3 regions of the Hominimerdicola intestinalis genome follow, and region 2 is predicted to be linked to each of the others. Evidence: predicted binding sites of a transcription regulator. Region 2 holds the regulator's gene; each other region holds the start of a gene.
What was found. The regulator HrcA, encoded in region 2, represses chaperone genes, less so after heat shock. The targets are predictions, from matches to a motif close to TGTTAGCACTCNNNNNNNNNGAGTGCTAACA.
Positions count from the first base shown of each region.

Region 1 (9,900 bases), on a different contig from region 2:
CAAGCCGAGGAATGACAGAGAATGCAATAAAGGGAAAATTCAACGGCGGTCATATAACCTATGGTTATACGATTGACAGCGAAAAGCATTTTCAGAAGCACGAAACGGAAGCTCCGATAGTAGCAGAGATTTTCAGAAAATATGCTGAGGGTGAGGCTATCCGCAGCATTATTGACGACCTGACAAGCAAAGGCGTTACAAATCGTGGCAGGAAGCTGACATACCATTTCATCAACTGGATTTTGAAAAATCGCAGATATATCGGAGAATATACATTCCGAGATACGATGAATACGGACGCAATTCCACCGATTGTTTCAGAGGAAATATTTGATAAGTGTCAGAAAAGATTATCTGCAAATAAGCACAAGGCGGCAAGCTTTAAAAAGGTTGATGAACGCTATTATCTCACAGGTAAAATCTTCTGCGGCGAGTGTGGAACTTCAATGTCGGGCATTAGTGGAACGAGCAAAACGAAAGAAAACTATCGCTATTATCAATGTATGAAATCCAAGAAAAAGACCTGAAAAAAGAAAATCGTACAGAAGGCTTTGATTGAGGATAAGGTTTTTGACTCGATTATGCATATACTCAAAGACAAAAGTCTTGTTGCTAAAATCAGTGAGAAATGCTACGCAATGCAGAACACGGAAAGCTCGGAAGTGCCCATTCTTAAAAAGCAGTTAAAGGCTGTGAAAAAGGAAATTGCTAATGTTATGGAGGCAATTAAGGCTGGAATTATTACAAAATCCACGAAAACAACGCTTACTGACCTTGAAGAAAAGCAGGAGGCAATCGAAGTTGCACTTCCCAAAGAGCAAATCTGCCGCCCGATACTTTCAAGAGAGCAGATTGAATTTTGGATAATGCAGTTTGCGAAAACAGATTTCAAGGACGAGCTTCAGAAACAGCGTCTTATTGATATTTTCATAAATAGCGTTTTTGTTTATGAGGACAGGCTTGTTGTTTTCCTCAATTTCAAGGAGGGCGAGGTTACCCTGAGCCTTGAAAATGTAAACGAGGACATAAAAAAAGAGAACACCCACAAGTGTGAGTGTTCGTCTTCGTTTGTAAATGGTGACCCGTACGGGAATCGAACCCATGATTCCGCCGTGAAAGGGCGGTGTCTTAACCGCTTGACCAACGGGCCTTGTGATATGAGAGCGTTGTATGAATGGTAGCGGTAACTGGATTTGAACCAGTGACACCCTGGGTATGAACCAAGTGCTCTAGCCAACTGAGCTATACCGCCTTAACCGCAGCCCTCATAGCGACTTAATTATTATACACTATAAAATTGGGCTTGTCAACAGTTTTTTATAAAAAAAATGTTTTTTTAGCTTTTTTGTTTACTTGGCACAATTTCAAGGCACACCTATCAGCTGTTATTGTTTGCTGCGACAATATATTAATGCCCTAATATTATATAAGTTATTCCTTTAGCACTCTCAACCGAAGAGTGCTAATTTTCATCTGCTTTTCACAAAGTTATGACACAAAAAACATAATACAGAACTATTATATAGATAACAAAAGAAAGGTGATACCAATGTATAATAGATAACACTTAAACCAAAATAAAATTATTAATGTGTATTATAAGAAGGAGGAATTTATATGTTTGGACTTACGCCGTTTGAAAGAAAAAGCTTTGACCTTTTTGACGCTTTTCATGACTTTGAAAAGGATTTTTTCGCAGGTAATATGCCGATAAATTCTTGCAGAACAGATATACGTGACGATGGAGATAAATTTGTGCTTGAAGCTGAGCTTCCGGGATTTGATAAAAGCGATATAAAGCTTGATATTAACGGAAATTACCTGATCCTGTCAGCAGAGCATAACACCGAATCTGAAGACAAATCAAAGAATGGCAATTATATTTGCCGTGAACGCAGCTTCGGCTCGTATCAGCGCAGCTTCGATATTTCAGCCGTAAAAGCAGATGAAATAAACGCCGAATATAAAAACGGTGTCCTGACAGTTGCGCTTCCTAAGAAAACCGAAAGCTCGCCTGGCATTAAACGCCTTGAGATCAAATAAATTTTACAGCCTCCGCACCGTAGAGATGCGGAGGTTTTTGCATTTGATATAATGTAAATCGTTTACCGTCATGTGTTTTTTGTTTAAAAGGGAAAACTTTAAGGAAGAAGGTTTAAAATCTTTGCCTTTCTTAATATTTTATGATACAATATATTATAGAAGTTAAAATAATTCTAATAAAACGGAGGATTTATAAATGAACATCGCTGTCGCCCAGTCCGGAGGACCAACCTGTGCAATCAATGCGTCGCTTGTAGGAGTTTTCAGGCAGGCTCTGAAAACCCCTGAAATTGACGCAGTATTCGGATCTATTAACGGTATTGAAGGAATCATAAACGACGAACTAATAGACCTGAAACTTATAATTAAATCAAATGAGGATATGGAGCTTTTAAGGCAAACTCCCTCTACCGTACTCGGCTCCTGCCGCTATAAGCTTCCCGCTTCGGAAAAGGACAGCGCTGTTTATGAAAAAATAATGTGCTGCTTTGAAAAGCACCGTATAGAGGCATTTTTCTATATAGGCGGAAACGATTCTATGGATACCGTTATGAAGCTTTCCGAACATCTCAAAGCTGCCGGCTCCTCCGTAAAAGTTATTGGCATTCCTAAAACAATCGACAACGATCTCCCTGTTACCGACCATACACCCGGCTTCGGTTCGGCGGCAAAGTACGTTGCTGCAACCGTTCAGGAAATTATTCGGGACAGCTCGGTATATTCAATTGAATCTATCACCATTGTTGAAATTATGGGGCGTCATGCCGGCTGGCTCACAGCCTCTACCTGCGTACTGCGCGCCAACGGAGAAATTGCTCCGCACCTGATCTATCTTCCGGAAAGAGAATTTTCAGTTGAAAGCTTTATTGAGGACGTCCGAGCAATGCAGGCAAAGCATAAAGCCGTTGTTATTGCGGTTTCAGAGGGCGTTGAAATATCGGAAAAGGACGGAGATTTCCGTTCAGGAGTTACAGACAGCTTCGGTCATAAGTATCTTTCGGGAATCGGCAAGGCATTGGAACAGATACTCCGAAAAGAGATCGGCTGCAAGGTACGGTCTATCGAACTGAACGTTATGCAGCGATGCTCCTCTCATATATGCTCGAAAACCGATATAGACGAAGCTGAGGAAATAGGCTCAAAGGGCGTTTCCGCAGCTCTCAGAGGTGAAACGGGCAAAACTATGGTTTTCAAAAGAATTTCAAGCTCTCCGTATGTCGTCACAATTGAATCCACCGATGCTTCCAATGTTGCAAACAAGGAAAAGTTTTTCCCTGAAAAATGGATAAACAGTCAAGGAAACAATGTTACAGATTCCGCTATTTCCTACTTTTTTCCCCTAATACAGGGCGATGTTAAAATTGCAATGCGAAACGGAATGCCGCTGCATTTTAAGCTGTAGTCTATTTTAGATCATATCGTCGTTTAAGGGCTTATTAAAAACGGCTGTATGAATTTATTCAGGTGATTTTATCAATAAGCCTGTACCCACAGCCCTGAAGTTATGATATGCTGTTATTTTTACGCATTTTTATTGTGCAAAGTGTACGAAAAAGGCTGAGAAACATTGTGCAAAAATCTCTGTCAAAAATATAGAAAAAACTATAGTAATTTATGAAATAATCTGTTATAATAGAATTGTTACCGTATGATAGGCTTGTAATGTCCTGACAGCTTTAATAGGATTGTCAAGGTACTATAAAAATACGGAATTCAAAATTTTTTTTGGAGGTAGATACCAATGGCAAATAAGTATTGTTACCTTTTCTCCGAGGGTAATGCTAGCATGAGAGAACTCCTCGGCGGTAAGGGCGCTAACCTTGCAGAAATGACCAATATCGGTCTTCCTGTTCCTCAGGGTTTCACGATCACAACCGAAGCCTGCACACAGTATTATGAGGACGGTAAGCAGATCAATGATGAAATTCAGGCTCAGATCAATGAGTATATCGGCAAAATGGAAGAAATCACCGGAAAGAAATTCGGCGACAAGGAGAATCCTCTTCTCGTTTCTGTACGTTCAGGTGCAAGAGCTTCAATGCCCGGCATGATGGATACGATCTTAAACCTCGGTCTTAATGAAGAGGTTGTAGAGGTTATTGCTGAAAAGTCAAATAACCCAAGATGGGCATGGGACTGCTACAGAAGATTTATTCAGATGTATTCCGACGTAGTTATGGAAGTCGGCAAGAAATATTTTGAAGAGCTTATCGACGAAATGAAGGCTAAGAAAGGCGTTACTCAGGACGTTGACCTGACTGCCGACGACCTCAAGGAGCTTGCAGGTCAGTTCAAGGCCGAATACAAGGAAAAGATTGGTTCAGACTTCCCTTCAGATCCTAAGGAACAGCTGATGGGAGCAGTTAAGGCTGTATTCCGTTCATGGGACAACCCGAGAGCTAACGTTTACAGAAGAGACAACGATATTCCTTATTCATGGGGTACAGCTGTCAATGTTCAGTCGATGGCTTTCGGAAACATGGGCGACGACTGCGGTACAGGCGTTGCATTTACCCGTGACCCTGCTACAGGCGCCAAGGGTCTGTTCGGAGAGTTCCTGACAAACGCTCAGGGCGAGGACGTTGTTGCAGGCGTTCGTACACCTATGCACATCTCCGAAATGGAGCAGAAATTCCCTGAAGCTTTCGCTCAATTCAACGAGGTATGCAATACTCTTGAAAATCACTACAGAGATATGCAGGACATGGAGTTTACAGTAGAACACGGAAAGCTTTTCATGCTCCAGACAAGAAACGGAAAGAGAACAGCTCAGGCTGCTCTGAAGATCGCCTGCGATCTCGTTGACGAAGGTATGAGAACTGAAGAAGAAGCAGTTGCTATGATCGACCCGAGAAACCTCGATACACTGCTTCACCCTCAGTTTGACGCAAAGGCTCTTAAAGCCGCAGTTCCTATGGGCAAGGGTCTGGGCGCTTCTCCCGGAGCTGCCTGCGGTAAGGTCGTATTTACAGCAGAAGACGCTGAAGCTTGGAATGCTAAGGGAGAAAAGGTCGTTCTCGTAAGACTTGAAACTTCACCTGAGGATATTACAGGTATGAAGGCTTCACAGGGTATTCTTACAGTAAGAGGCGGTATGACTTCACACGCTGCAGTTGTTGCCCGCGGTATGGGAACCTGCTGCGTATCCGGCTGCTCTGATATCGTTATGGATGAAGCTAACAAGAAGTTTACTCTCGGCGGCAAGGAATTCCACGAGGGAGACTATATTTCCATCGACGGTTCTACAGGTAACATCTACGACGGAATCATTCCTACAGTTGACGCTACTATTGCCGGTGAATTCGGAAGGATCATGTCATGGGCAGACAAGTACAGAAAGCTCAAAGTAAGAACAAATGCCGATACCCCTGCTGACGCTAAGAAGGCAAGAGAGCTTGGCGCTGAAGGAATCGGTCTCTGCCGTACTGAGCATATGTTCTTTGAAGCCGACAGAATCGCTGCTTTCAGAGAGATGATCTGCTCCGATACAGTTGAAGAAAGAGAAGCTGCTCTCGCTAAGATCGAGCCTATGCAGCAGAGCGACTTTGAAGCTCTTTATGAAGCACTTGAAGGAAATCCTGTAACAATCAGATTCCTTGATCCTCCTCTTCATGAATTTGTTCCTACAGAAGAAGCTGATATTAAGGCGCTTGCTGACGCTCAGGGCAAGTCCGTAGAAACGATCAAGGCTATTATCGCTTCCCTTCACGAATTTAACCCGATGATGGGTCACAGAGGCTGCCGTCTTGCGGTAACTTATCCTGAAATCGCAAAGATGCAGACAAAGGCTGTTATTAAGGCAGCGATCAATGTTAAGAACGCTCATCCCGACTGGACTATTGTTCCTGAAATAATGATCCCGCTTATCGGCGACGTTAAGGAGCTTAAATACGTTAAGAAGGTTGTAGTTGAAACTGCTGACGCTGTTATTGCAGAAGCCGGTTCAGACCTCAAGTATGAAGTTGGTACAATGATCGAGATCCCGAGAGCCGCTCTTACAGCTGATGATATTGCTAAGGAAGCTGACTTCTTCTGCTTCGGAACCAACGACCTTACGCAGATGACATTCGGCTTCTCAAGAGACGACGCAGGCAAGTTCCTTGACGCTTACTACGACGCTAAGATCTTCGAGAACGATCCGTTTGCTAAGCTTGATCAGACAGGCGTAGGCAAGCTTATGGAAATGGCTATCAAGCTTGGTAAGCCTGTAAATCCGAAGCTTCATATCGGTATCTGCGGAGAGCACGGCGGAGATCCTACATCTGTAGAGTTCTGCCATAAGATCGGTCTTGACTATGTATCCTGCTCGCCTTTCAGAGTGCCGATCGCGAGACTGGCTGCTGCACAGGCTGCTATCGCTGACAAGAAGTAATTCTTAAACAGGATAACATAGTGCTGTAAACAAATTAACCTCCACGGCTTTCTGGCTGTGGAGGTTTTTGATGTTTCGGAATCCATATGAGAAAATGTTAGACAAACACACAAATTTATGATATACTGAGCATAAAGCGGAGAGTGTTAAATGAACTATAAAGCTATCTTTTTTGATCGGGACGGTACGCTTACATATTTTGATAGCAAAAAGGAATTTTGGCGTAACAATATTATTAGCGAATGGAGCGGAAAACCTTTTGTATTACCATATGACAAAATGATGAAACTTTTTGAACTTGCCAGCGAAGGAAGAACACCTTGGTATAGAACCGTTGATGATGAACGGGAGTTTTTCAAAAAGTTTTACAAATATTTACTGATCGGTGAAGGCGTCAAAGAGGATATAGATAGCCGTTCTACATTATTGTTTAGTAAATTGTGGTGCAATAGAGATCGGGTTCTGTTTCCTGAAACGATTGAAGTGTTGGAGTATTTTCATAGTCACGGATATAAAATGGGCGTGATTAGCGATACCTCTCCGTCTCTTGAATATACCTTGCAACAATTAGGAGTTTCAAAATATTTTACATCATTCACCGCAAGTTCATTAGTCGGGGCAGGAAAACCAAGCCCAGTCATTTTTAATGCAGCTTTGAATGCACAAGGCGTTTCGGCAAAAGAAAGCTTATATGTTGATGATCATAAGCCGGAAGCCGACGGAGCAAGAGAACAAGGCTTCACTTCTTTTTTGATAGATAGAAGCGGCAATAATTCTGATAAATGGAGTATTCAAAGTTTAAAGCAGTTAATTGATTTTGTGGAGAAATAATTATGATGACAAATCAAATCGAAGATTACATAAAAGAAAGCTTAATTGATGAAGCTAAAGCATTGGCTTTAGAATTTGTCGATTTTTTAAGAAATAACAATATAGAATTTTACAAGGACAATAGTTCTTGTTGGAAAGATAAAATATATTATTGGCTTAAATTCAAGGGCGAATGCGTTGCTTTCATAGCCATAAAAGATCCTGACGAGCCTAAAAATCTTTGGACTGTTTGGTCTAATGATAGTACAGCTTTTAGCAACGACATTATGGATGATGAAATCAAGAACAATGCTTGGAATCATATTGATTTCTGTGCTCATTGCGGTTCTTGTAACGGCGGCAAAAATAAAATCATCTTCGGAAAAGAATTTAACGGAGTGTGTGGTTGCACATTTAGAGTCGATAATCCACAACGAAGCGATTTACCTTTCTTAAAGGAAATGGTGAAACTATGTAAATTGTATATTTCCAACCATGATATAATTAAGCAAGGTTGAACAGAACTATAAATATGAATTTGACCAGATATATTTGATTGGGCATAATTGGAGGGTAATACTATGAAACATTGTGGAACACAACAAATTCAAACATCTCGTCTGCTGTTAAGACCATTTACAGATGGGGATTGTGATAATATGCTAAAAAATTGGGTATCCAATCCTCTGGTACAGACTGAATACGGCGAACCTGTTTATACAACTCTTTCAGAAGTAAAACAACTCTTAGATAAATGGCAAAAGAATTATTCTAATTCTGATTTTTACAGATGGGCAATCATAGAAAAGAAAAGTTTGGAAAACATAGGGCAAATCGCCTTTTGCAGGGTTTATTCCGATTGTAAAACCGCAGAAATCGAATACTGTATAGGCGAAAGTTTTTGGGGCAACGGATATGCAAATGAAGCATTATCTGCTGTTATCGACTATGTGTTTTCCAATACAGATTTTCACAAACTTGAGGCTTATCATCGTATAGAAAATATAAAATCAGCAAGAGTATTGCAAAAATCGAGTATGCATATTACAGATGCTGTTCAAAGGTTTGTCAGAGAAGGCACTTTACCCAAAGGTGAGGTTTGTTATTGCATTACTAACGATTAGATAACTTCCAGTTTGTAGGTCAGATTAAAACAGAATATTTTACATAGCAGTCAAGAAAAAGCTTGGCTGCTTTTTGCACAAAAAATTCCCGCCATCATTTGATAACGGGAATCACACTGGAGGCGCCACCCGGATTTGAACCGGGGATCAAGGTGTTGCAGACCTACGCCTTACCACTTGGCTATAGCGCCTTATATGGAGCGGATTACGAGGCTCGAACTCGCTACCTCCACCTTGGCAAGGTGGCGCTCTACCAGATGAGCTAAATCCGCATATTTTTATAATTACGATGGTGCCTCCGGACGGAATCGAACCATCGACACGGGGATTTTCAGTCCCCTGCTCTACCTACTGAGCTACAGAGGCAAATACCTAAAGCACTCAGCTTTGTATGCTTTAATACAGTATATGCAATAGATTTAAAAAAATGAATGGCGACCTGAATGGGGCTCGAACCCACGACCTCTAGCGTGACAGGCTAGCGTTCTAACCAACTGAACTACCAGGCCATAAAGCGAATGAAACTCATTCGCTATGGTGGGAACAACAGGGCTCGAACCTGTGACCCTCTGCTTGTAAGGCAGATGCTCTCCCAGCTGAGCTATGCTCCCACATTTTTATCGCTTCAAGCGACGATATTAATTATACACTATCTTTTGCTATTTGTCAATAGGTTTTTTAAAATTTCTTTTGAATTACCGCACAGATTTATTATCAGCCCGAATAACCTAAAAATCCCGGCTCGGACTGATAATTTTTCTGCGGCGATTTAATTTTACTCTTACCTATAAACCGTATCTTTCAAGTACACTCTTTTTATCGCTTAGATCCAGCGTTCTTATTTTGCTTCTCAGTGGAAGAATGCGCGGCGGAGCAACTGATATTTCGTCTATTCCCATAGCCAGAAAGACCTCGGCAAGAGAAAGGTCTCCGCCAAGCTCTCCGCAGATCCCTACCCATTTTCCGTATTTATGAGCATTATCGCAGGCTGTTTTCATCAGTCTTAAAAGCGCCGTATGATTATTGGGGCAATAGCTTTCAAGCCGCATATTCTGCCTGTCCATTGCCAATGTGTACTGCTCAAGATCGTTGGTACCTATGCTGAAAAAGTCAGCCTCAGGAGCAAGCAGGTCGCTTAAAACCGCAGCAGCAGGAGTTTCTATCATTACACCTATCTCAATATTGTCGCTGTAAGGCTGTTCTGACGCTCTCAGCTGTGTCTTAGCTTCTTCTATTAGGACTTTAGTTCTTCTTATCTCCCCAACATCTGTGATCATAGGAAGCATTATTGCAAGCTGTCCATAGACTGACGCCCGTAATAACGCCCTCAGCTGAGTTTTGAACATCTCGGGCCGTTCAAGGCACAGTCTTATAGACCGCAGCCCGAGAGCAGGATTTTCTTCCTTTTCAAGTCCGAAATAACTGATATTTTTATCAGCGCCTATATCCATAGTACGGATTATAACTCTCTTTCCATTCATCTGCTCAAGAACTCTGCGGTAGCTGTAAAACTGATACTCCTCGTTAGGAGAGTCATTGTTTTCGAGATAC
Region 1 covers NZ_BAAHNZ010000003.1:126,230-136,129, forward strand. The annotation lists gene ACYQ0H_RS04785 (recombinase family protein) at 1-527, shown strand, start outside; tRNA gene ACYQ0H_RS04790 (tRNA-Glu) at 1,076-1,150, opposite strand; tRNA gene ACYQ0H_RS04795 (tRNA-Met) at 1,176-1,252, opposite strand; gene ACYQ0H_RS04800 (Hsp20/alpha crystallin family protein) at 1,618-2,043, shown strand; gene ACYQ0H_RS04805 (6-phosphofructokinase) at 2,240-3,445, shown strand; gene ppdK (pyruvate, phosphate dikinase) at 3,785-6,415, shown strand; gene ACYQ0H_RS04815 (HAD family hydrolase) at 6,566-7,246, shown strand; gene ACYQ0H_RS04820 (hypothetical protein) at 7,249-7,743, shown strand; gene ACYQ0H_RS04825 (GNAT family N-acetyltransferase) at 7,807-8,349, shown strand; tRNA gene ACYQ0H_RS04830 (tRNA-Cys) at 8,467-8,540, opposite strand; tRNA gene ACYQ0H_RS04835 (tRNA-Gly) at 8,546-8,621, opposite strand; tRNA gene ACYQ0H_RS04840 (tRNA-Phe) at 8,640-8,715, opposite strand; tRNA gene ACYQ0H_RS04845 (tRNA-Asp) at 8,782-8,858, opposite strand; tRNA gene ACYQ0H_RS04850 (tRNA-Val) at 8,885-8,960, opposite strand; gene ptsP (phosphoenolpyruvate--protein phosphotransferase) at 9,135-9,900, opposite strand, start outside.
Region 1: the regulator HrcA is predicted to act here: its motif matches at 1,438-1,468, upstream of ACYQ0H_RS04800 (Hsp20/alpha crystallin family protein).

Region 2 (9,900 bases):
TATATCAGTAAAAAATATGACGTTCAGGTCTATCTGGAGCCTGGGGAAGCAGTAGCTTTAAATGCAGGCTACCTTGCGGCTCAGGTGCTTGATGTAGGGGTCAACGGTATGAATTACGCTATTTTGGATACATCTGCCGCCTGTCATATGCCTGACGTGCTTGAAATGCCGTATCGTCCTTTCATTATGGGTTCAGGAATGCCAGGTGAGAAAAAGCATACCTATCGTTTCGGAGGACCTACCTGCCTTGCCGGAGATATAATAGGCGATTATTCCTTTGATTCTCCGCTTAAAGAAGGAGACAGGCTTGTGTTCTGCGATATGGCTATATATTCAATGGTAAAGAACAATACTTTTAATGGTATGCCGCTTCCGTCTATTTATCTGAATACTGCCGACGGAGAACTCAGGCTTATAAAAAGCTTCGGATATGAGGATTTTAAATCACGGCTTTAAGTTAAATAAAAAGCGCCTATACGGACAGATATCCGTAAGGCGCTTTTGCTATATGATTATTTTATCAGCCTGCTGATCTCTTTTGTTACGGAAAATTCGTTATTTGTACCCGTGGAAAAGTTCGCAGTCTTTTTTACCATAGGGTGAGCGTTTTCCATTGCAAAGCTGTAGTATGCGTGTTCAAGCATTTCAATATCGTTGAGATAGTCGCCGAATGCCATTGTTTCTTCATATGAAGCACCAAGCTTATTCTGTAGTATCTGAATACCTCTGCCCTTATTTATTCCGGGATTCATTATATCTACCCAGTAATATCCGGAAAGTGATACTGTAAGATTGCTACCGAAGCGGCTGTTAAGAACAGGCAGACCGTTTGTTTCAATACCGTCCTTTCCGTAAATTGCTATCTTGAATATATTGTCCCGGCAATCGTAAAGCTTTTCCATGTATACGGTATTATTATAATACCTGGCAACCTCCTGCTCGTATTCAACGCTTTTAGAACTGTAGTAGGTTCCGTTCTCGCCGCATAGCAGAGGGCATAATTCGTTTTCATAGCAGGTCTTCAGAATTTCATGTACCGCTTTCTGAGGAATTACTGAACGGCTGATGATCTCTCCTTTATCAACGATATATGAGCCGTTGTCGCAGATGAAAGAAATTTTTTCGGCAATAAAGCTGAACTGATCGATAAGTGCGGAATAGCTGCGTCCGCTGGAAACAGCAAATGAAATTCCTTTTTTGTCAAGTATATCAATAATGTCTGTAAAGTCAGGCGGAAGCTGTTTTTCGTCGTTTACCAATGTTCCGTCAATATCGGTCGCTATCAGCTTTATCATAAATATCAATTCCTTTCGGCATAGGAGATCAGTCAGCTGCAAACTATAGTAATTATATAATATTTGAAATGAAAAATCAAATGTGAAATATATCCATATCAAAATGTACTGAAGCTGAATTAAAGTATTAGTTGCTGCAATGCATAAATATTTGAGTATATAGTTGAAAAAATCTATTAAGATCAACGTTTGATATGATAAATAATAGTGTTTTTTTACAAATTACACAGTGAAAAACTTTCAAATTTCAATGTTTTGCCTAAGAAATGCAAATTTCTAATTATTTACAAAAATTTTGATTTATGATGGATTGTGAAAAACGGCTGAAAGTTTATCTGTTTGTGTTGACATTGCAGTAAAATAAAAGTAAAATAGATATGGTGAAAAAATTATTCAGAACGGTTTGGTGCGGCTAAACGTTTTGTATTTTGCTATACTTGACTTTTTTCAAAAAAAGAATTACAATAATGTTTATGGTCAATCAGATTATGCGGGGCATAGATCAAAAAGCGCCGCCGTATAGAAAAGGAGAATAAAATGGGAAAAATATTGAAATCAGCGCCAGGCCATATAAAGGCTTATGTTTGCAACAATGTGCTGTTTCTGACCTTTGTTTTGTCATCGCTTATCAATTCGTTTTTATTGAGAGCGTTTACCGTAAAGTTCAGCTATAATCAGGTAAAGCCGCTTCTTGCGGATATTGCTGCAGTGCTTTTTATCGGTTTGTTTGCATATTGCTTCAAACCAAAACGCAGGTTTGTATATTATATGATCTGGACGTGCGTTTTTGCTTTGCTTTCTGCGGGAAATTCGATTTATTATACAAACTATAAATCTTTTATTTCCGTTTCGCTTATTTCCACAGCTTCTCAGCTGGGAGGGGTAATAGACGCAGTTACCGAAAATATAATGGAGCCTAAGGATCTTATATTCCTCTGGTCAATATTATTTCTGATCGCTGAGTATGTTTTTATCCGCAGGAAGAATCCTGATTATTTTATAAGGCTTCAGGAAAAAAAGCTGGGCAAAAAGTACGCTTTGGGAACCTTGGCGGTTTCTGTAAGCGTAGCAGGGATCTTTGCAACTACGCTTACCGGTACGGATGTATCCCGTCTTGCAAAGCAATGGAACAGGGAATATGTTCTCGGAACCTTCGGACTGTATACATATCAGATCAGCGATACTGTTTCCTGTATACACGCAAAAGTCAATATGATGCTTGGTTTCGATGAAAGCGAGCAGGCGTTTAAGGAATTTTACAACGATAAGGATGAAGTCGATAAGGTAAGCAACGATAATGAATATTCAAATATCTTCAAGGGTAAAAATGTTCTGACTATACATGCCGAAAGTATTCAGCAGTTTGCTCTTGATACCTACATGAACGGAGAGGAGCTTACTCCTAATCTGAACAAGCTTGCCAGGGAGGGTCTGTATTTCTCTAATTTTTATGCTCAGGAAAGCGTCGGAACTAGTTCGGACAGTGAGTTTACTTTTTCAACCTCGCTTATGCCTGCGTCAAGCGGAACTGTAGCTATAAACTATTGGGACAGGGATTATACCTCTATTCAGAGTATGCTTAGAGATATGGGCTATTATACGTTTAGTATGCACGGTAATAACGGGTCTTATTGGAACAGAATGAACCTGCATAATTCTCTTGGCTATCAGAAGTTTTTTAATTATACTACCGATTTTAATATTGATGAAACTATAGGTCTTGGTCTTTCCGATAAATCGTTTTTCAATCAGGCAGTTCCTAAGATCAAAGATATTGCGGATCAGAACAAGAACTTTTACGGAACTCTTATAATGCTTACCAATCATACTCCTTTTACGGATATAGAGAGGGTAAGCGATTTCGATGTGGATTTCAAGTATAAAAAATACAATGAGGAAACCGGTCTTTATGAGGAGATATCCGCTCCTTTCCTCGAAGGAACTAAGCTTGGCAGCTATTTCAAGTCGGTTCATTACGCCGATGAAGCTATCGGTCAGCTGATGGAGGAGCTTGATGAGCAGGGTTTGCTTGATAATACTGTTATTGTGATCTACGGCGACCACGACGCTAAGGTTAAGGAAGAGGAATATGAGTATTACTATAACTATAATCCTTTTACCCAGGAAGTTCTGAGCGACGATGATGACGGATATATTCCGGTAGATGATTTCTATTACAATATAAACAGAAAAGTTCCGTTTATAATCTGGTCTAAGGACGGAGGCTATGAGCCTAAAGAGATCACTCAGGTAATGGGTATGTACGACGTTCAGCCTACTTTGGGAAATATGCTGGGCTTTGAGAATAAGTATGCGCTCGGACATGATATATTCTCTATTGGAGATGATGAAGAAAATATCGTTATTTTCCCAAATGGAAATTTCCTTACCGATACTATTTATTATAACAGTCAGAAGGAAAAGTATTTTGATATAACCGGTTATGAAAATGTTGCAAAATATGCTTCCTGCAATCAGGTCTATAAGGATACTCCGAACCCTATCTATTCTGAGGAAGTGCACGGTATATATAAAACCGCCAAGGACGAGGTTTACGGACGTGAAGCAGCGGATCTGAGAATTAATGACGGAGTGGTCGATGAAAATTATATAAGCGAGCTTTCCAGTTACTCAGAGGAAAGAATAAATATTTCAAACGCTATAATCTATTATGATATGATAAATAAAACCGACCAGGGCTTCGGCGACGGAATGAACTCGACTGATGTGGGCAAGGATAAATTCTCGATCTTCTCTCCGCCTTCAGCAGACGAGCGCGACAGATTGTTTGCAGCCTGATCACCTATATAAGATAATTATCAGTAACGTCCGTATACTTTGATCGGTATACGGACGTTTGTTTTTAGTCAGTTTAATTTTTCAGCCTATTAGTTTCCTCCCGGTCCGTCGCGTCTGTCCCTTTTGTCAGGTTTTGATTTCTGGTGAGTTGTTACCCATTGGTTGTTGCCGGCAGATTTCTTGTTTTTATCAGACATATTTTTTGCCCATGCGCGGAATATTATATACTGCTGAAGGTTCGTGCATGGACTTGCCTCCTTTCCGAATTTAGTTTTTGCCGGATAATAAGGAAGTATTCTTAAAAGGCGTTTTAATATTTATATAAAAACAAACCGGACTAAATGAGGCAAATTGCCGCAACAAGTCCGGTTTTAGAATTTTCAGTTATAAAACTAAAATTTATATCAGTCTTCTGACAGTATTAACTCTGTAATATTTGAGATAGGATATAGGCTGTATCTTTATTCCGTCCCTTGAATTCATAGCGTGGACCATTTTATCTCCGCCTATATACATTGCCACATGACTGTAATTGTTAAGAACAAGAATATCACCCGGTTTCATGTTCTTTACGCTGACGGATTTTCCCTTTGAAGCCTGAGTTCTTACGCTGTGGGATATCTTTACTCCGATTTTTGAGTATGCCTGCATAGTCAGTCCGGAGCAGTCGGTAGCCTTAAACGAAGAACCTCCCCAGACATATCTTCCTCCGTTCATGCTTGCGGCATAATCGCTTACTATTCTGCGTTTGGCTTCGCTTTCGGATATTCGGTATACGTTTTTCCCTCCGTCAAGCTTTGCATATTTGCCTTTATATTTTCCCTCTGTTATTTTTATGTATGTTCCGCTGTATGTTTTCTGAGGCAGATATGAAATCAGCGTTCCCTTGGCGTTGGAAAGCCGGCTTACTGCTGATTGACGTGAGTCTGTTTTCGATGACTTGACCATTTTCTTGTTTTTTGCGGTGTACAGCTGAGTTCCTTTGTTTATGCAAAAATAAGTTTTCGACTTTGTTTTTGCTTTTATTGTAGATGAATAAGCTGATTCCTTTCCGTTATTTACCGCCTTGACCTTTATGCTGTAGTTAGTTGAGGGTTTAAAGTATTTTCCGTTATGATAAAGATTTATCGTATTCTTGTTCGACTTGACTTTTGACAGATTTACTTTGACAGACAGATGACCGCTTACATATACATTAAATACTGTTCCCGATTTGTATGAAGAAGCATTGTCGATAAGAATTTCAATTTTGTCTCCATAAGTAGTTTTAACAGAAATTTTCGGTTTAGATAAAGAAGCATCCGCAGCGGAGGCGGATATAACAGTTATTTCTGAAATTCCGGTGCTTTGTACAGGAAAAACAGCTCCCGTTATCACCATTGCCGTTATTAGTGCAGTAACTGCGATTTTTTTGAATATAATAATTATCACCCTTTCAAGTTCTGCGCTGTTTGTGTTTAAATTACAGCGTAATAAATCAGCCGTTATCATCTGCATATATAATTATATCAGATTTTCGGCCTATTTACTACTTTTCTGAAATAATTTCGTACCCTTGCTGTAACCTATGTAACCATTTTGTAATTAATTTAGTTGCATTGCACAAACAAAATTACATAAAAAGTAAATAATGCTGTTTATTTCATGCGTCTGCTGCTTTATTTTAAGCTTGTTTAGGTATATTGTGTATGATTGCACAAAAACCTGCTGATAATAAAAATAAAATTTAGTAAAAAAATATTTTAAAACCCCTTGACAAAGTATTAAAAAGGGTATAAACTATAATTAGCACTCAGAGATAATGAGTGCTAACACTCTGAAATATTAAGTGCTAAATAATCGGGCAGGTGAGAAAGGGTGGACGGCCGAAAATTAAAAATTCTGACGGCGGTTGTAGAGGAGTATCTAGTAACCGGAGAACCTGTCGGATCCAGGGCGATAATGTCATATGTAAATGCGTCGTCGGCAACGATACGAAACGAGATGGCGGAGCTTGAGAAGCAGGGCTATCTGGAGCAGCCTCATACGTCAGCCGGCAGGATCCCGACTTACCTCGGATACCGTGTTTACGTTGACAATCTGATGGAAAACAATCAGCTGAGCGAAGACGAAAAGCGCCGTCTGGACGCAATGCTTCCCGAAGGTGCGGTTACCGAAGAGGATCTGGTGCAGTCGGCTTCAATGGCTTTGGCGGAGCTTACAAAATGCGCTGCGGTAGTCGCCAATGCAACTCCTAAATTCTCTGTAATTTCAAAGGTAGAGGTCATACCGACGGGAAAGAGAATGTATGTTATCCTTATGATAACCTCAAACGGTACAATAAAGAATAAGGTGTGCAGGCTGGAGTTCGATCTTTCACATGAGCAGCTTGAATTTTTTGATAATTATCTTCAGCAAAATCTTCAGGGAGTTCCGCTTGGAGAAATCTCGGAAGAAATGTTTGAAAGTATAAAAACTGCAATGGGCACATATATGATGACTTTAGCTCCGCTGGTTTCAGAATTGGTAAAGCTTTCAAAGGAACTTGTAGCTCAGGATATTTCTGTTGCCGGTGCGGCTAATCTGCTTACCTGCAAGGATTTCAACCAGAACGAGATCATAAGTTTCCTTGATAATAAACGGGAGATCATGTCATTTATAAACGAAAGCTTCAGCGGCTTGCAGGTTATGTTTTCTCCCGAAAAGGACGAATTTGTAATACACAATTCATCTATTATTGCGGCTCCTTTCCGAAAGGACGGCAGACAGGCGGGCGCTTTGGGACTTATAGGTCCTATGAGAATAGATTACGCAAAGTTTATTCCCTATCTGGAATATTTTTCACAGCGCATAACCGATCTTATATCCGAAAAAGGTGATGAGTCCGATGAGGAAGAAAAAATCTAAGAAAGGCGGGCGTAATAAATTGGCTGACGAGAAAGAAATCTTAGACGAGCAGGAAAACAAAGAACAGGAAACACAGAAGAAGGAGGCTGCGGCTGAAAAAAATATTGAAAGCGAAGCCGGAGAACCGGAGAAAACCGAGGAGGAAAAGCTTAAAGAGCAGCTTGACGCCGCTAACGATAAGTATTTAAGACTTATGGCGGAGTATGATAATTTCAGAAAGCGTTCAGCAAAGGAGCGGCTTGAGATCACCGATACCGCAAAGGGAAATGCAGTAAGCGAAATACTTCCGGTATTTGATAATTTTGAACGGGCGCTTGAAGCTGAAACGACTGATGAAACCTATAAGCAGGGCGTTGAAATGATTTTCAAGCAATTCGGTGACTGCCTGAAAAAGCTGGGAGTTGAGATCATAGATCCGACAGGAGAGGTTTTCGATCCCAATATTGCAAATGCGGTCAATCAGATAGAAGACCCTGAGCTTGGAGAGAATATTGTTGCACAAACTTTCCAAAAGGGATATAAAATCGGAGATAAAGTAATAAGATACGCCATGGTAGTAGTGGCAAACCCGTAGTTTATGGGCAAGCCTTTAAATAAAAAGTATAATAACTATTGAAAGGAAGATCATTATGAGCAAAATTATAGGTATAGATTTAGGTACGACTAACTCCTGCGTAGCAGTTATGGAAGGCGGCGAAGCGGTAGTAATTCCTAACAGCGAAGGAGCAAGAACTACTCCGTCGGTAGTAGGAGTTTCAAAAAACGGCGACAGACTTATAGGTCAGGTCGCAAAAAGACAGGCTGTAACTAATTTTGATAATACGGTTATTTCTATCAAAAGACATATGGGCTCAGATTATAAGGCGAAGATGGGCGGAAAGGATTATACCCCTCAGGAGATCTCTGCAATGATCCTTCAGAAGCTGAAAGCTGACGCAGAGGCTTATCTCGGTGAAAAGGTAACTGAGGCTGTTATCACTGTTCCGGCTTACTTTACCGACGCACAAAGACAGGCAACAAAGGACGCAGGTCAGATCGCCGGTCTTAATGTAAGAAGAATTATCAACGAGCCTACAGCTGCGGCACTTTCATACGGTATAGATAAGGAAGACGACCAGAAGGTTATGGTATATGACCTGGGCGGAGGTACGTTTGACGTTTCCATTATTGAAATGGGTGACGGAGTAACCGAGGTTCTTGCAACTGCCGGAAACAATCGTCTGGGCGGCGACGATTTTGACCAGAGAATTATTGACTGGATGGTAAGCGAATTCAAAAAGTCCGAGGGCGTAGATCTCTCTGCTGATAAAATGGCTATGCAGAGATTGAAGGAAGCAGCTGAAAAGGCAAAGATCGAGCTTTCGTCTACTCCTTCTTCTACAATAAGCCTTCCGTTTATTACTGCTGACGCTACAGGACCTAAGCATCTTGAAATGACGCTTACACAGGCTAAGTTCAATGAAATGACAGCCGATCTTGTTGAAGCTACAATGGGACCGGTTCGTCAGGCGCTATCAGACAGCGGACTTTCAGCTTCGGAGCTTCAGAAGGTTCTTATGGTCGGAGGTTCTTCAAGGATCCCCGCTGTTCAGGAGGCTGTTAAGAAATATATGGGCAAGGAACCGTTCAAAGGAATCAATCCTGACGAGTGCGTAGCTCTCGGAGCTGCATATCAGGGCGGAGTTCTTGGAGGCGACGTTAAGGACGGTCTGCTGCTTCTTGACGTAACGCCGCTGTCCTTGGGACTTGAAACAATGGGCGGTATCTGTACAAAGATCATTGAGAGAAATACGACTATCCCTACTAAAAAGTCGCAGATCTTCTCAACTGCTGCGGATAATCAGTCGGCTGTTGATATAAATGTTCTTCAGGGCGAACGTGAATTTGCAAAGGACAACAAGCAGCTGGGTATGTTCCGCCTTGACGGAATCGCGCCTGCACCTAGAGGAATCCCTCAGATCGAAGTAACGTTCGATATTGACGCAAACGGTATCGTACACGTTTCGGCTAAGGATCTCGGAACAGGCAAGGAGCAGAATATAACAATTACCTCTTCAACCAATATGTCTAAGGACGATATTGACAAGGCGGTAAAGGAAGCTGAAGCTTTTGCTGCTGAGGACGCAAAGAAAAAGGACGAGGTAGACGCAAGGAACCAGGCAGATCAGCTTGCGTTCCAGGCTGAAAAGTCGCTCGGAGAATTCGGAGATAAGGTTTCTGCTGATGAAAAGGCTCAGTGTCAGGCTAAGATAGACGCTCTCAAGGAGGCTCTCAAGGGAACGAATATTGATGAAATAAAGGCTAAGCATAAGGAACTTGAGGAAACCTTCCAGAAGATAGCCACTAACGTATACCAGCAGGCTGCTCAGGCTCAGCAGGCGGCAGGAGGACAGGGCTTTGACCCTAATAATATGGGCGGAGGAGCCGCTCAGAACGGCGGAGCAAATAACGGCGACGATGTAATTGACGCAGAATTTACTGACGCTGAATAATTTGAAAATATACGCAGACCGCAGAGCGGAAGCCGATCCGTAAAGATTGGCTTTACTCTGCGGTTAGGCTGTATATAACGGCGGTCAGGATTATCAGTATAAAAATTCCTAAATCAAGGGAGTATGTTATATGGCAGAAAAACGAGATTATTACGAGGTACTCGGCGTTTCAAAGGGAGCGTCTGACGATGAAATAAAAAAAGCGTTCCGTAAGCTCGCTAAGCAGTATCACCCCGATCTGCACCCGGACGACAAGGAATGTGAGGCGAAGTTCAAGGAAGTAAACGAAGCATATGAGGTACTTTCTGACCCTGATAAAAAGGCCAAGTATGATCAGTTCGGTCACGCCGGTGTAGATCCCAGCTTCGGCGCAGGTCAGGGAGGCGGCTTCAGCGGTTTCGGCGGCTTCGGAGATATGGACGATATTC
Region 2 covers NZ_BAAHNZ010000002.1:93,747-103,646, reverse strand. The annotation lists gene nspC (carboxynorspermidine decarboxylase) at 1-456, shown strand, start outside; gene ACYQ0H_RS02825 (HAD family hydrolase) at 513-1,295, opposite strand; gene ACYQ0H_RS02820 (LTA synthase family protein) at 1,833-4,094, shown strand; gene ACYQ0H_RS02815 (NlpC/P60 family protein) at 4,494-5,525, opposite strand; gene hrcA (heat-inducible transcriptional repressor HrcA) at 5,952-6,980, shown strand; gene grpE (nucleotide exchange factor GrpE) at 6,961-7,554, shown strand; gene dnaK (molecular chaperone DnaK) at 7,610-9,472, shown strand; gene dnaJ (molecular chaperone DnaJ) at 9,603-9,900, shown strand, end outside.

Region 3 (9,900 bases), on a different contig from region 2:
GTTACCAATTACCGCATTATCGTCCGCAGCGATAAATATTCCCTTGCAGAGATCCGTCTTGAAACTGGGAGAACTCATCAGATAAGAGTTCACTTTGCCTATATCGGCTGCCCTCTGGCAGGAGACGATATGTACGGCGGCAGCATGGAGGATTACACTCGTCAGGCGCTTCACTGCGCTTCGGTAAGCTTTGAACACCCAATAAGCGGAGAAAAAATAACCGTTTCATCGAAATTGCCAGATAACTTTAGTTTATAGCGGAAGTTTTTAAGGATATAAAGAAACTTTGAAATGGCTTCAGGGGTTATCTCCTGTTGATCGCAGGCTGAAAAAGGTGCAATGCTGAATAACAAAACCGACTAAGCTTTCACTTAGTCGGTTTGCATAATTTTTTTCTAAACTTTTTCTAACCTTTGTGGATTGGTTCATTTGATGCTATCATCGGTTTTTTATATGCTTTTTTAAGCAGCATACGATTTAGTCATTGCCGTCTGTATTTTCAATAAGAGAACCCTTATCTTCCATAAGCCTGAATTCAATTTCAAACTCTTCTCCGCTTCCTGAAACCGACGGTCTGTAAACCTTTGCCTTTACAGTATCGCCGGGTTTTTTCTTTGCTAGAAAAGCCTGAACCGTTTCACTGTCCGAAACTTCGGTCTCGTCAAACTCGGTAATAATATCGTCCGGCTGAAGCTGAGTATTTGCTATATCACAGTCCTGGTCAACAGAAACAACATATATTCCGGCTTTTGTTCCGTACATCTGAGCAGTAGTTTCGCTTATCGAATAAAAGGTTATCCCTACCCTTACCCTGTTCTGAACATATCCGTACTCCATAAGATTCTCTATAATAGGTTTTGCGGCATTGATAGAAATAGCAAATCCTATTCCGTCATAATCGCTTGAAGCCAGCTTAGAAGAGGTTATCCCTATAACCTGCCCCCACATATTAAGCAGTGCGCCGCCCGAATTTCCGGGGTTTATTGCAGCGTCTATCTGAATACAGCTCATAGAGATAGAGGAATTCTCTACTTTTATCTGACGATCCAAACCTGAAACGATACCCTTTGTGACCGAACCGTAAAAGCCAGCGGGAGAGCCGATAGTAACTACGTCCTCTCCTACGCTGACGCTTTCCGAATCTCCGAACTGTGCCGGGGAAAGTCCTTTTGCAGGTATTTTTATAACCGCGATATCGCTGGCTGTATCCATTCCGATGATCTTTGCCTCATACTCGGTCTTATCCGACAGCACGACCTTTATTCCCTTTGAAGCTCCGTCTACTACATGAGCGTTGGTAAGGATATATCCGTCCTCGCTCATAACTATCCCGCTTCCCTGACCTACCGCCGCAAAGGACGTTCCTGTCTTGTATATCTCAATCGAAACTACCGAAGGAGAAACCGCTTCGGCTATTCCCTGAGCAGTATATCTTCCGTCCTCTTCATAATATTTGTCGTCAAGCTGAGGGGTCTTGGCTATAGGAAGCGTAAATTCTATGCGCTGATCCCCTGCAATTATATTTGCAAGCCAGCCTCTGCCCTTTACGGCTACTGTAATTATAAAAGACGTAACTATAACGATAAACAGCATAAAAACTATAACAACGGCTGACAGCTTTTTGCTGCGCTTTTTTCGTACTGCCGCAACTGAGTCCCAGAAATCAGCGGAAGTAAACTCCGTTTGATCAGGCTTTACAGTATTCTCCGTTTTCGGCGCTTCAGCGGCGTTCTCAGTTTCCGCTTCTGCCGCTTCCGAACGGATATTTTCCTGCGGACTGCTTTCCAAATCATCAAAAAAGCTCAAAATAATTCCTCCCGGGACATTCTATACATTAGTTCTTTTTTTCTTGTATGCACCATTTCTTTATATCTACTTCGGATAATGTTCCAATGACAGCCGCCGAAAGACCTTTTCAGTGCATATATACCTGCAAAGCTATACTTTATAAGTGCTGTATCAGTCGTCGATCAGCTTATTGGGAATCGTAAAAACAAATTCCGTATATTCGCCCTGAACGCTTCTTACCATAATCTTGCCGTTGTGAAGCTTTATTATTGAACGGACAATATTAAGTCCCAGGCCTACTCCTGCTGCGTCAAGTCCCCTTGATTTATCAGTCTTATAAAAGCGGTCGAAAACCAAAGGCAGCTCTTCCTCGCTCAGCCCCTCACCGCTGTTCTTGATTGAAATTACGGTCATATATCCGACGGGAGTAAACGTGAATTCAATATAACCTCCGTCATTTACAAATTTTATGGCGTTTTCAATAAGATTATACATGACCTGATGAATAAGATCGCTGTCGGCGTACAGCATTACCCTGTCAACGTCCAGTCCTTTTATCTCGATATGCTTCTCCTCAAGACGGTTCTCAAAGGTAACGAGGGAATCAACAATCGGTTCAAGCGCCGAAAAATACTGCATATCAGGCTTAAGCTCCCCTGCCTCTATCTTGGCAAGATTAAGCATTGAACGTACAAGCCTTGTAAGACGGTGAACCTCTGAGGAAATAATTTTAAGATAATGCCGCTCCTCTTCCTTTGGGATAGTTCCGTCAAGCAGTCCGTCTACAAAGCCCCCGATCGAGGTCATAGGCGTTCTAAGCTCATGTGAAACGTTTGCCACAAAGCTGTTTCTCATTGTATCGTAGTTTTTCAGCGACGCCGCCATATCATTGAACGCATTGCTCAGCTCTTCAAACTCCTGAACATTATAGGTAGGAAGTGCGACCGAAAAGTTTCCTTTTCCTATTTCCTTTGAAACTGCAGCGATCTCCTTTACCGGCTCTGTAAGCTTCATAGTAGTAAAATACACGATTATAAGTACGATTATAATAACAATAACCGTAGATATCCCGAATATCTCCATAATATTCCAGATATAATAATCCTGATTGGACTTTGTGCTTACAGCAAGCAGATAATAGGACGGACCGTTAGCCTCAAAGGATATTCCGACAATATGACACTGCTCTTTAAATGAGCCGTCAAAATCTCCGTAGACATAGCTAGCCTCCGAGCCGAAGCTGTCAAGCATTGCCTGTGGTATTTCTACGTCGGCATATGTTCCGTCATAATTAGAGCTTATAAGCACTCCGCCGTTTTTGTCGGTAAGAATAAAATCGGCGTTGCAGCCCATTGAATATTCCTTTATTTTATCCGTTACCCGTTCCTTCCAGTCCGAAGGAGAAGCTATCATAACGCTTTTTGAATCCTCCGCAAGAGAAAGCACGTTTTTCTCCAGCAGATCCTTCTTTTCCTCAAGAAAATACCGAGAAGAAACAAGCAGTAATACTGCTCCTAAGCATATAAAGCTTATGAGTATTACTGCTGAACAGATAACAAAGTATTTAGAAAAAATGCTCCGGCGATTACTCATGTGCGTTTTCAAGAGCCTCAAACTTATAGCCTACGCCCCATACGGTTTTAAGCGCCCACTTATCGGAAACGCCCTCAAGCTTTTCACGAAGTCTTTTTACATGAACGTCTATAGTTCTTGAATCACCGTAATACTCAAAGCCCCAGACCTCGTCAAGTAACTGATCGCGGGTATATACGCGGTTGGGATTTGAAGCAAGATGGAAAAGCAGCTCAAGCTCCTTAGGCGGAGTATCTATAACCTTTCCGTCTACTCTCAGCTCGTATCTCGTCATATTTACAGAAAGCTTGTCATACTTTACTTCCTTGATCTCAGCTTCTCCTGAGGCCTGTCCTACTCTGCGGTATACCGCTTTGATCCTGGCAATAACCTCCTTGGTATCGAACGGCTTTACAACGTAGTCATCAGCGCCCAGCTCAAGTCCCAAAACCTTATCAAAGGTTTCTGACTTAGCCGTTATCATAATTATCGGCACATTAGATTTCTTTCTTATCTCACGGCATACCTGCCAGCCGTCTATACCCGGCAGCATAATATCAAGAAGAATAATATCCGGCTTCAGAGCGTTGAATTTAACAACTGCTTCCTCTCCGTCGTGTGCAAGTATAACTCCGTACCCCTCTTTTTCAAGATAAAGTCTAAGAAGCTCGCAAATATTCTTGTCGTCGTCGACAACCAAAACTCTGCCCAATGACATATAATCTTCCTCCTTATAATCAAACTATACTGCGGTTTTTTAATTTTGAACAATCCGCAAGTTAATTTTCAATTAATATAAGCATTATAACAAATTCACAATCAGATATATTGTATATTTAGTTAATATATTATTAATATTCTGTAAATTTCAAGAATATCGTTAAGCAAGGTTTATAAAGTGACAATAATTAAGTTAATTAATTAATAATACTGGCTTTATATGTAAGCAAATATGACCGATGAATAAAAAAACATATACGCTGTTTTAATCTGTTAAAAATTGTCCAAATTATATTATATATAAAATGCATTTTTGTGCAAGCCTACAAAGTTTCAGAAAATTACGCATATAGACTTGAAATTTCTGAAAAAGGTATTATAATATAATTAGCACTCAAAGATAAGGAGTGCTAACACTTGAAAAGCTTGTCTGCTAAAAAGCTTTATTTAAAGCAGTACAAACAAATAAAAATCAAAAGGGATATATTCCCTGATAAAATCAGAAGGAGAGGATCATTATGACAATCAAACCGCTTCAGGACAGAGTAGTTATTAAAATGGTAGAAGCCGAGGAAACCACTAAGAGCGGAATCATTCTTGCCGGCTCCGCAAAGGAAAAGCCTGAGGTAGCTGAGGTAGTTGCAGTAGGTCCGGGTAAAAAGGACGTTACAATGGGCGTAAAGGAAGGAAACAAGGTTCTTATCAGCAAGTACAGCGGCACAGAGGTAAAGGTTGACGGCGAGGAATATACAATCGTTAAAATGGATGATATTTTAGCTGTTGTAGAATAAACTGACGCATTATTATAATAGTATATGGCAATTTATAAGAATTAATCGGAGGTTGATTGAAATGGCAAAAAATATTATTTACGGCGAGCAAGCCAGAAAATCCCTGCAGACCGGTATTGATAAGCTTGCAGATACGGTAAAGATAACAATGGGACCTAAGGGAAGAAACGTTGTTCTTGACAAGAAATTCGGTTCTCCGCTGATCACAAACGACGGAGTTACTATTGCAAAGGAAATTGAACTTGAGGACGCTTTTGAGAATATGGGCGCTCAGCTCGTCAAGGAGGTTGCGACTAAAACCAACGACGCTGCAGGAGACGGTACGACTACCGCTACACTTCTTGCTCAGGCGCTTGTACGCGAGGGTATGAAGAATATTGCCGCAGGCGCAAATCCTATGGTAGTAAAAAAGGGTATGGCAAAGGCTGTAGACGCTACAGTTTCTTCTATCGTTGAGAACTCAAAGAAAATTGAAGGCTCTGCCGATATTGCAAGAGTTGCGACTGTTTCCTCCGGAGATGAGAGCGTAGGCGACTTGATTGCAGAAGCTATGGAAAAGGTAACAGCCGACGGCGTTATTACTATCGAGGAATCCAAAACTGCCGAAACCTACAGCGAGGTAGTAGAGGGAATGCAGTTCGACAGAGGCTATATTGCTCCTTATATGGTAACTGATACCGAAAAAATGGAAGCTGTTCTTGACGACGCTTACATTCTCATTACCGATAAGAAGATCTCAAATATTCAGGAAATACTTCCTCTTCTTGAGCAGATCGTTCAGTCCGGAAAGAAACTGCTTATAATTGCCGAGGACGTTGAGGGCGAAGCTCTTTCAACCCTTATCGTAAACAAGCTGAGAGGAACATTTACCTGCGTTGCAGTAAAGGCTCCGGGCTTCGGCGACAGAAGAAAAGAAATGCTTCAGGATATTGCTATTCTTACAGGAGGTCAGGTAATTTCCGAAGAGCTTGGACTTGAGCTAAAGGAAACTACAATGGATCAGCTTGGAAAGGCAAGACAGGTAGTTATCCAGAAAGAAAACACCATTATCGTAGACGGCGCCGGATCGTCCGACGATATAAAGGCAAGGGTTCATCAGATCAAGGCTCAGATCGAAACAACTACCTCTGATTTCGACCGTGAAAAGCTTCAGGAAAGACTTGCGAAGTTGTCGGGCGGAGTTGCTGTGATCAAGGTTGGTGCCGCTACAGAAGTAGAAATGAAGGAAAAGAAGCTGCGCATTGAGGACGCTCTGGCTGCTACAAAGGCGGCAGTAGAGGAGGGTATCGTTGCCGGCGGCGGAACGGCTCTTATCAATGCTATGCCGGTCGTAAAGAAGCTTTGCGCCAAGCTTGAAGGCGATGAGAAAACTGGAGCTAAGATCGTGCTTCGCGCTCTTGAGGAGCCTGTACGTCAGATCGCTGCTAATGCAGGTCTTGAGGGAAGCGTAATTATCGACAAGATCGTACGTTCCAGAAAGGTCGGCTACGGCTTCAACGCTTATACCGAGGAGTACGTTGACATGATCCCTGCCGGAATCGTAGATCCGACAAAGGTTACCCGTTCAGCTCTTCAGAACGCTGCTTCGGTAGCTGCAATGGTTCTTACAACCGAAAGCCTTGTTGCAGATATCAAAGACCCTCAGGCTGATGCCGCAATGGCTGCAGCTGCAGGCGGCGGAATGGGCGGAATGTATTAATCATACCCGCAGGCAGAAATATAAAATTAATCCCGCTGTTCGGAGATTTCGGAACGGCGGGGTTTTTATATTTCAAAACACATACACAAACAATAAAAATCCAATACAGCGGTCAAATATGAATAGAGTGTAAAAAAAGCTGTCAATTAACTGTTCCACTTGACATAATGGTACTATTATGATACAATAGTATAGTTGAAACGAAACATATCATATGCGCTGCTAGCTCAGCTGGATAGAGTGACTGGCTACGAACCAGTAGGTCAGGGGTTCGAGTCCCTTGCAGCGCGCCATGCTTATTGAACAAGACCCATAACTTATTCAGTTATGGGTCTTGTTCAATAAGCATTAAATGCCATTTAGCTATATTATAAGTTAAGCAAGGTGATTGCTTGCGTTTTATAATATAAATGTTTCTTATTTGATGATTTCTTTCGCTCCACTTTTTCCGAGCGGCTGAGATTACATCATACCTCAGACTTTAGCGCCCCTTGTAATTGGACGAAGTGACTGCTGTGTAAACGGCAAGGGCGGACATGATGTAAAAAACATTACGTTATAAGAATGTTGTTTGATTGAGGTGACGCCACATGAAAACAAGGAAAATAGGCTGCGCTTTATTACCGGCGGTCTAACTGCTTGCAGGCTGTGCAAAAAACAAGCACAGCGCAGTCGGACACATACAGTAAAGCGCATTTGGCATATTACGAATGGAACAGGACACGACGCTTCCAGTGTTAAACCGCATTCACTTAACTTTTTAAAGATGGTTTTTTAAGAGAGTTAAAAGTATAAAATCACTGCTGCAAAAGCTACTAACGAAAACAAGAATTGATTGGCGAATTTATTAGCTTCAACTGCCCCGCCCATGGTTTTCATGGACGGGGCTTGTTAATGTTATATCACTTCTGATGACAATACCTGTGACGGAATTTTCTGTTATTCAGAGGGTTTATCTTTGCACGAAAATCTCAGTATATTTTTAGAAGATAATGATTTGGATATAAAAATGTGAGATTGAAATATTCGGCTAGTTGTGATATACTGTTTGTAGCAGACAAAGTGACATATCGGTAGTTGTGTAGGTATTTGCTGTGAACCCTTGGTATTATTCAATTGATATGTTTTGCGTTTTAGCTGTCCTGTCGTCGGTCTTATTATTTGCATTGTTATGCTGCTTAAACGCTGCAAAAATAAAAAAGTAAACGGATTATAATCATTTCTTTAGTTGCAAATATTGCTTTGATTGGTACAGTTGTTGTGTATGCTTTTTCTCATTCAACTTATTATAAATATAATGATTGGTCCATATTGCAATCTGATATCCATATTGTAGAAAAAAGTGTGGAGAGTTTGATTTAGGAGAGATTAAAGACAATAAAAAAGGCAAAGTTGCGTATTACATTTACACGGATAATGGACCTGTCATGCCCGACCACTTAAAACACTATTATTATATTGAGTATGACGAAAATTAAATTGTTTATTCTGTATATGACGCTTGTCAACCGGGTGGTTGATAATTAATCCCAATTTATCGACTAAACCAATAAACAGAATCCATCCAGCCGTTATGATAAATCATTAGGATTTGATATAGGACATTTTGATGATGGTGGCGGATTAGTGAGAATTCGGATTGAATTTAAGAATGCCGTCTGGAAACGAGTTAGGAGCAAATACTCAATGGCTACCAGGAGGATATACACAGGGTGGAATTGTTGAAGCTACAATTACTTCACCAAAACCAAGTGAATATATAATTTCTAAAATAAAATAAATTGAGGTAAAGTTATGAAAAAGATTTTTGAAGAGTATGGTATTGAAATTTTAACTGAAAACGGAAAATATCACGTTAAATATGATGCTGGTGAGATAGTTGAACAATTTGATACAATTGAAATTAGCGAATCAGATGCAATGCGTGCGCAATTAAGTGAAAAAGATGCATATGATTTGATACTTGAAAATCAAATATGATGTACATTAGAGAGATGCTATTAGAAGCGTTAGAAAAAAATGAAATAAAAAACTTTTTATGCGGGGATGGTGAATATAAGATAGAGCTATCGCAGTATGTGCCCGGAGCGCTACCTACAGATACAGGAAGAATTTTAACTGATGCGATTTATGCAGAATATAAAAACAATAGTAAAATAAAAAAGAAATTTGAAGACTCATTAATTGATATGTTAAATGGATCAGTGGTAGAAGCGTATATGGCAGTAGTATATTTTATTGATATTTTATTTGACGAAAAACATAATATAGCTACATTTAAAATAGATAAAGAAAATATATTGCCTTTTTTAAGGGAGATCATTAAAAAGAGAAAAGTAGAATTTATGAGCGAAATAACATTTACAGATGGCATAGTAAAAAAAGAAGCATGGAAGGATATTGTCCGATGGAATAAAGTTTGTCAAATGAAATACGGAATAATTTTAATTGAGTAATTATTTGTAATTTGCCGGAAGATTAGGCAATGCATTAGGAATTAAATTATGTGGAAAGAAAAATTTGATATGTTATCTTTAAAAAAGAGAAAGTATGGTGAAGAATTTAATAAAGGTGTGTCAGAAACTGATATGCATAATTTTAAAGAAACTGTTAAAAAACATTAAGTGCAAGTCTCCCAATTGATTATATAAATGTTTTAAAACAAGTGAATGGATTTAAATTTAATGGAATGATTATGTATGGTGTTGACAAAGACATATATTCAAAAGAAGAAAACCAATCCATAAACGGTTTTATAGAAAATAATCAACTATGGCATAATAATAAAAACTTAAAAAAGTATATTTTTGGATAATATGATATAACTTGGTTTGTATAGAACATTAATTCTAACCATACTGAACTATTAGATAAGCCATCTGGAGATCCTTCTAAAAAATTCAGTGACTTTTTAGATATGTTAGAAAACATGCTAATCAAATGCCAATAATTTTTTCTTTATTAGTAATCATTATTTTTTCAAAAGATATGAGTCCGCAGGATGTAGTAAATGCAATAAATGAGGCATATAAAAATAGAAAATTACGTCGTGGAAATGTATACATAGGAAATTCAAAAACTGGAATTGAGATAAAAATGTTTATTGATGAGAACGGCAAAATAATATCAGCTTTTCCATCAGAACAGGAGTAAAAACATGAATAAATATAAATTGAGAAAACTTAAACTAGATAATAATGAAGAAGTGTTACTAATTGATTTTGAAAATAAGAAGTATGAAATACTATCTACATTTTTAGAGGATGATGTAACACCTTTTGAAGAATGGATAAAAGAAAATTTCGACATGGTAATAGAAGGAAAGGAGAG
Region 3 covers NZ_BAAHNZ010000006.1:111,623-121,522, forward strand. The annotation lists gene ACYQ0H_RS07350 (RluA family pseudouridine synthase) at 1-258, shown strand, start outside; gene ACYQ0H_RS07355 (S1C family serine protease) at 478-1,806, opposite strand; gene ACYQ0H_RS07360 (HAMP domain-containing sensor histidine kinase) at 1,960-3,381, opposite strand; gene ACYQ0H_RS07365 (response regulator transcription factor) at 3,374-4,078, opposite strand; gene ACYQ0H_RS07370 (co-chaperone GroES) at 4,599-4,871, shown strand; gene groL (chaperonin GroEL) at 4,933-6,570, shown strand; tRNA gene ACYQ0H_RS07380 (tRNA-Arg) at 6,787-6,863, shown strand; gene ACYQ0H_RS07385 (hypothetical protein) at 8,210-8,350, shown strand; gene ACYQ0H_RS07390 (hypothetical protein) at 8,365-8,550, shown strand; gene ACYQ0H_RS07395 (hypothetical protein) at 8,547-9,026, shown strand; partial or broken gene ACYQ0H_RS07400 (YrhA family protein) at 9,206-9,385, shown strand; gene ACYQ0H_RS07405 (EndoU domain-containing protein) at 9,511-9,723, shown strand; gene ACYQ0H_RS07410 (hypothetical protein) at 9,728-9,900, shown strand, end outside.
Region 3: the regulator HrcA is predicted to act here: its motif matches at 4,466-4,496, upstream of ACYQ0H_RS07370 (co-chaperone GroES).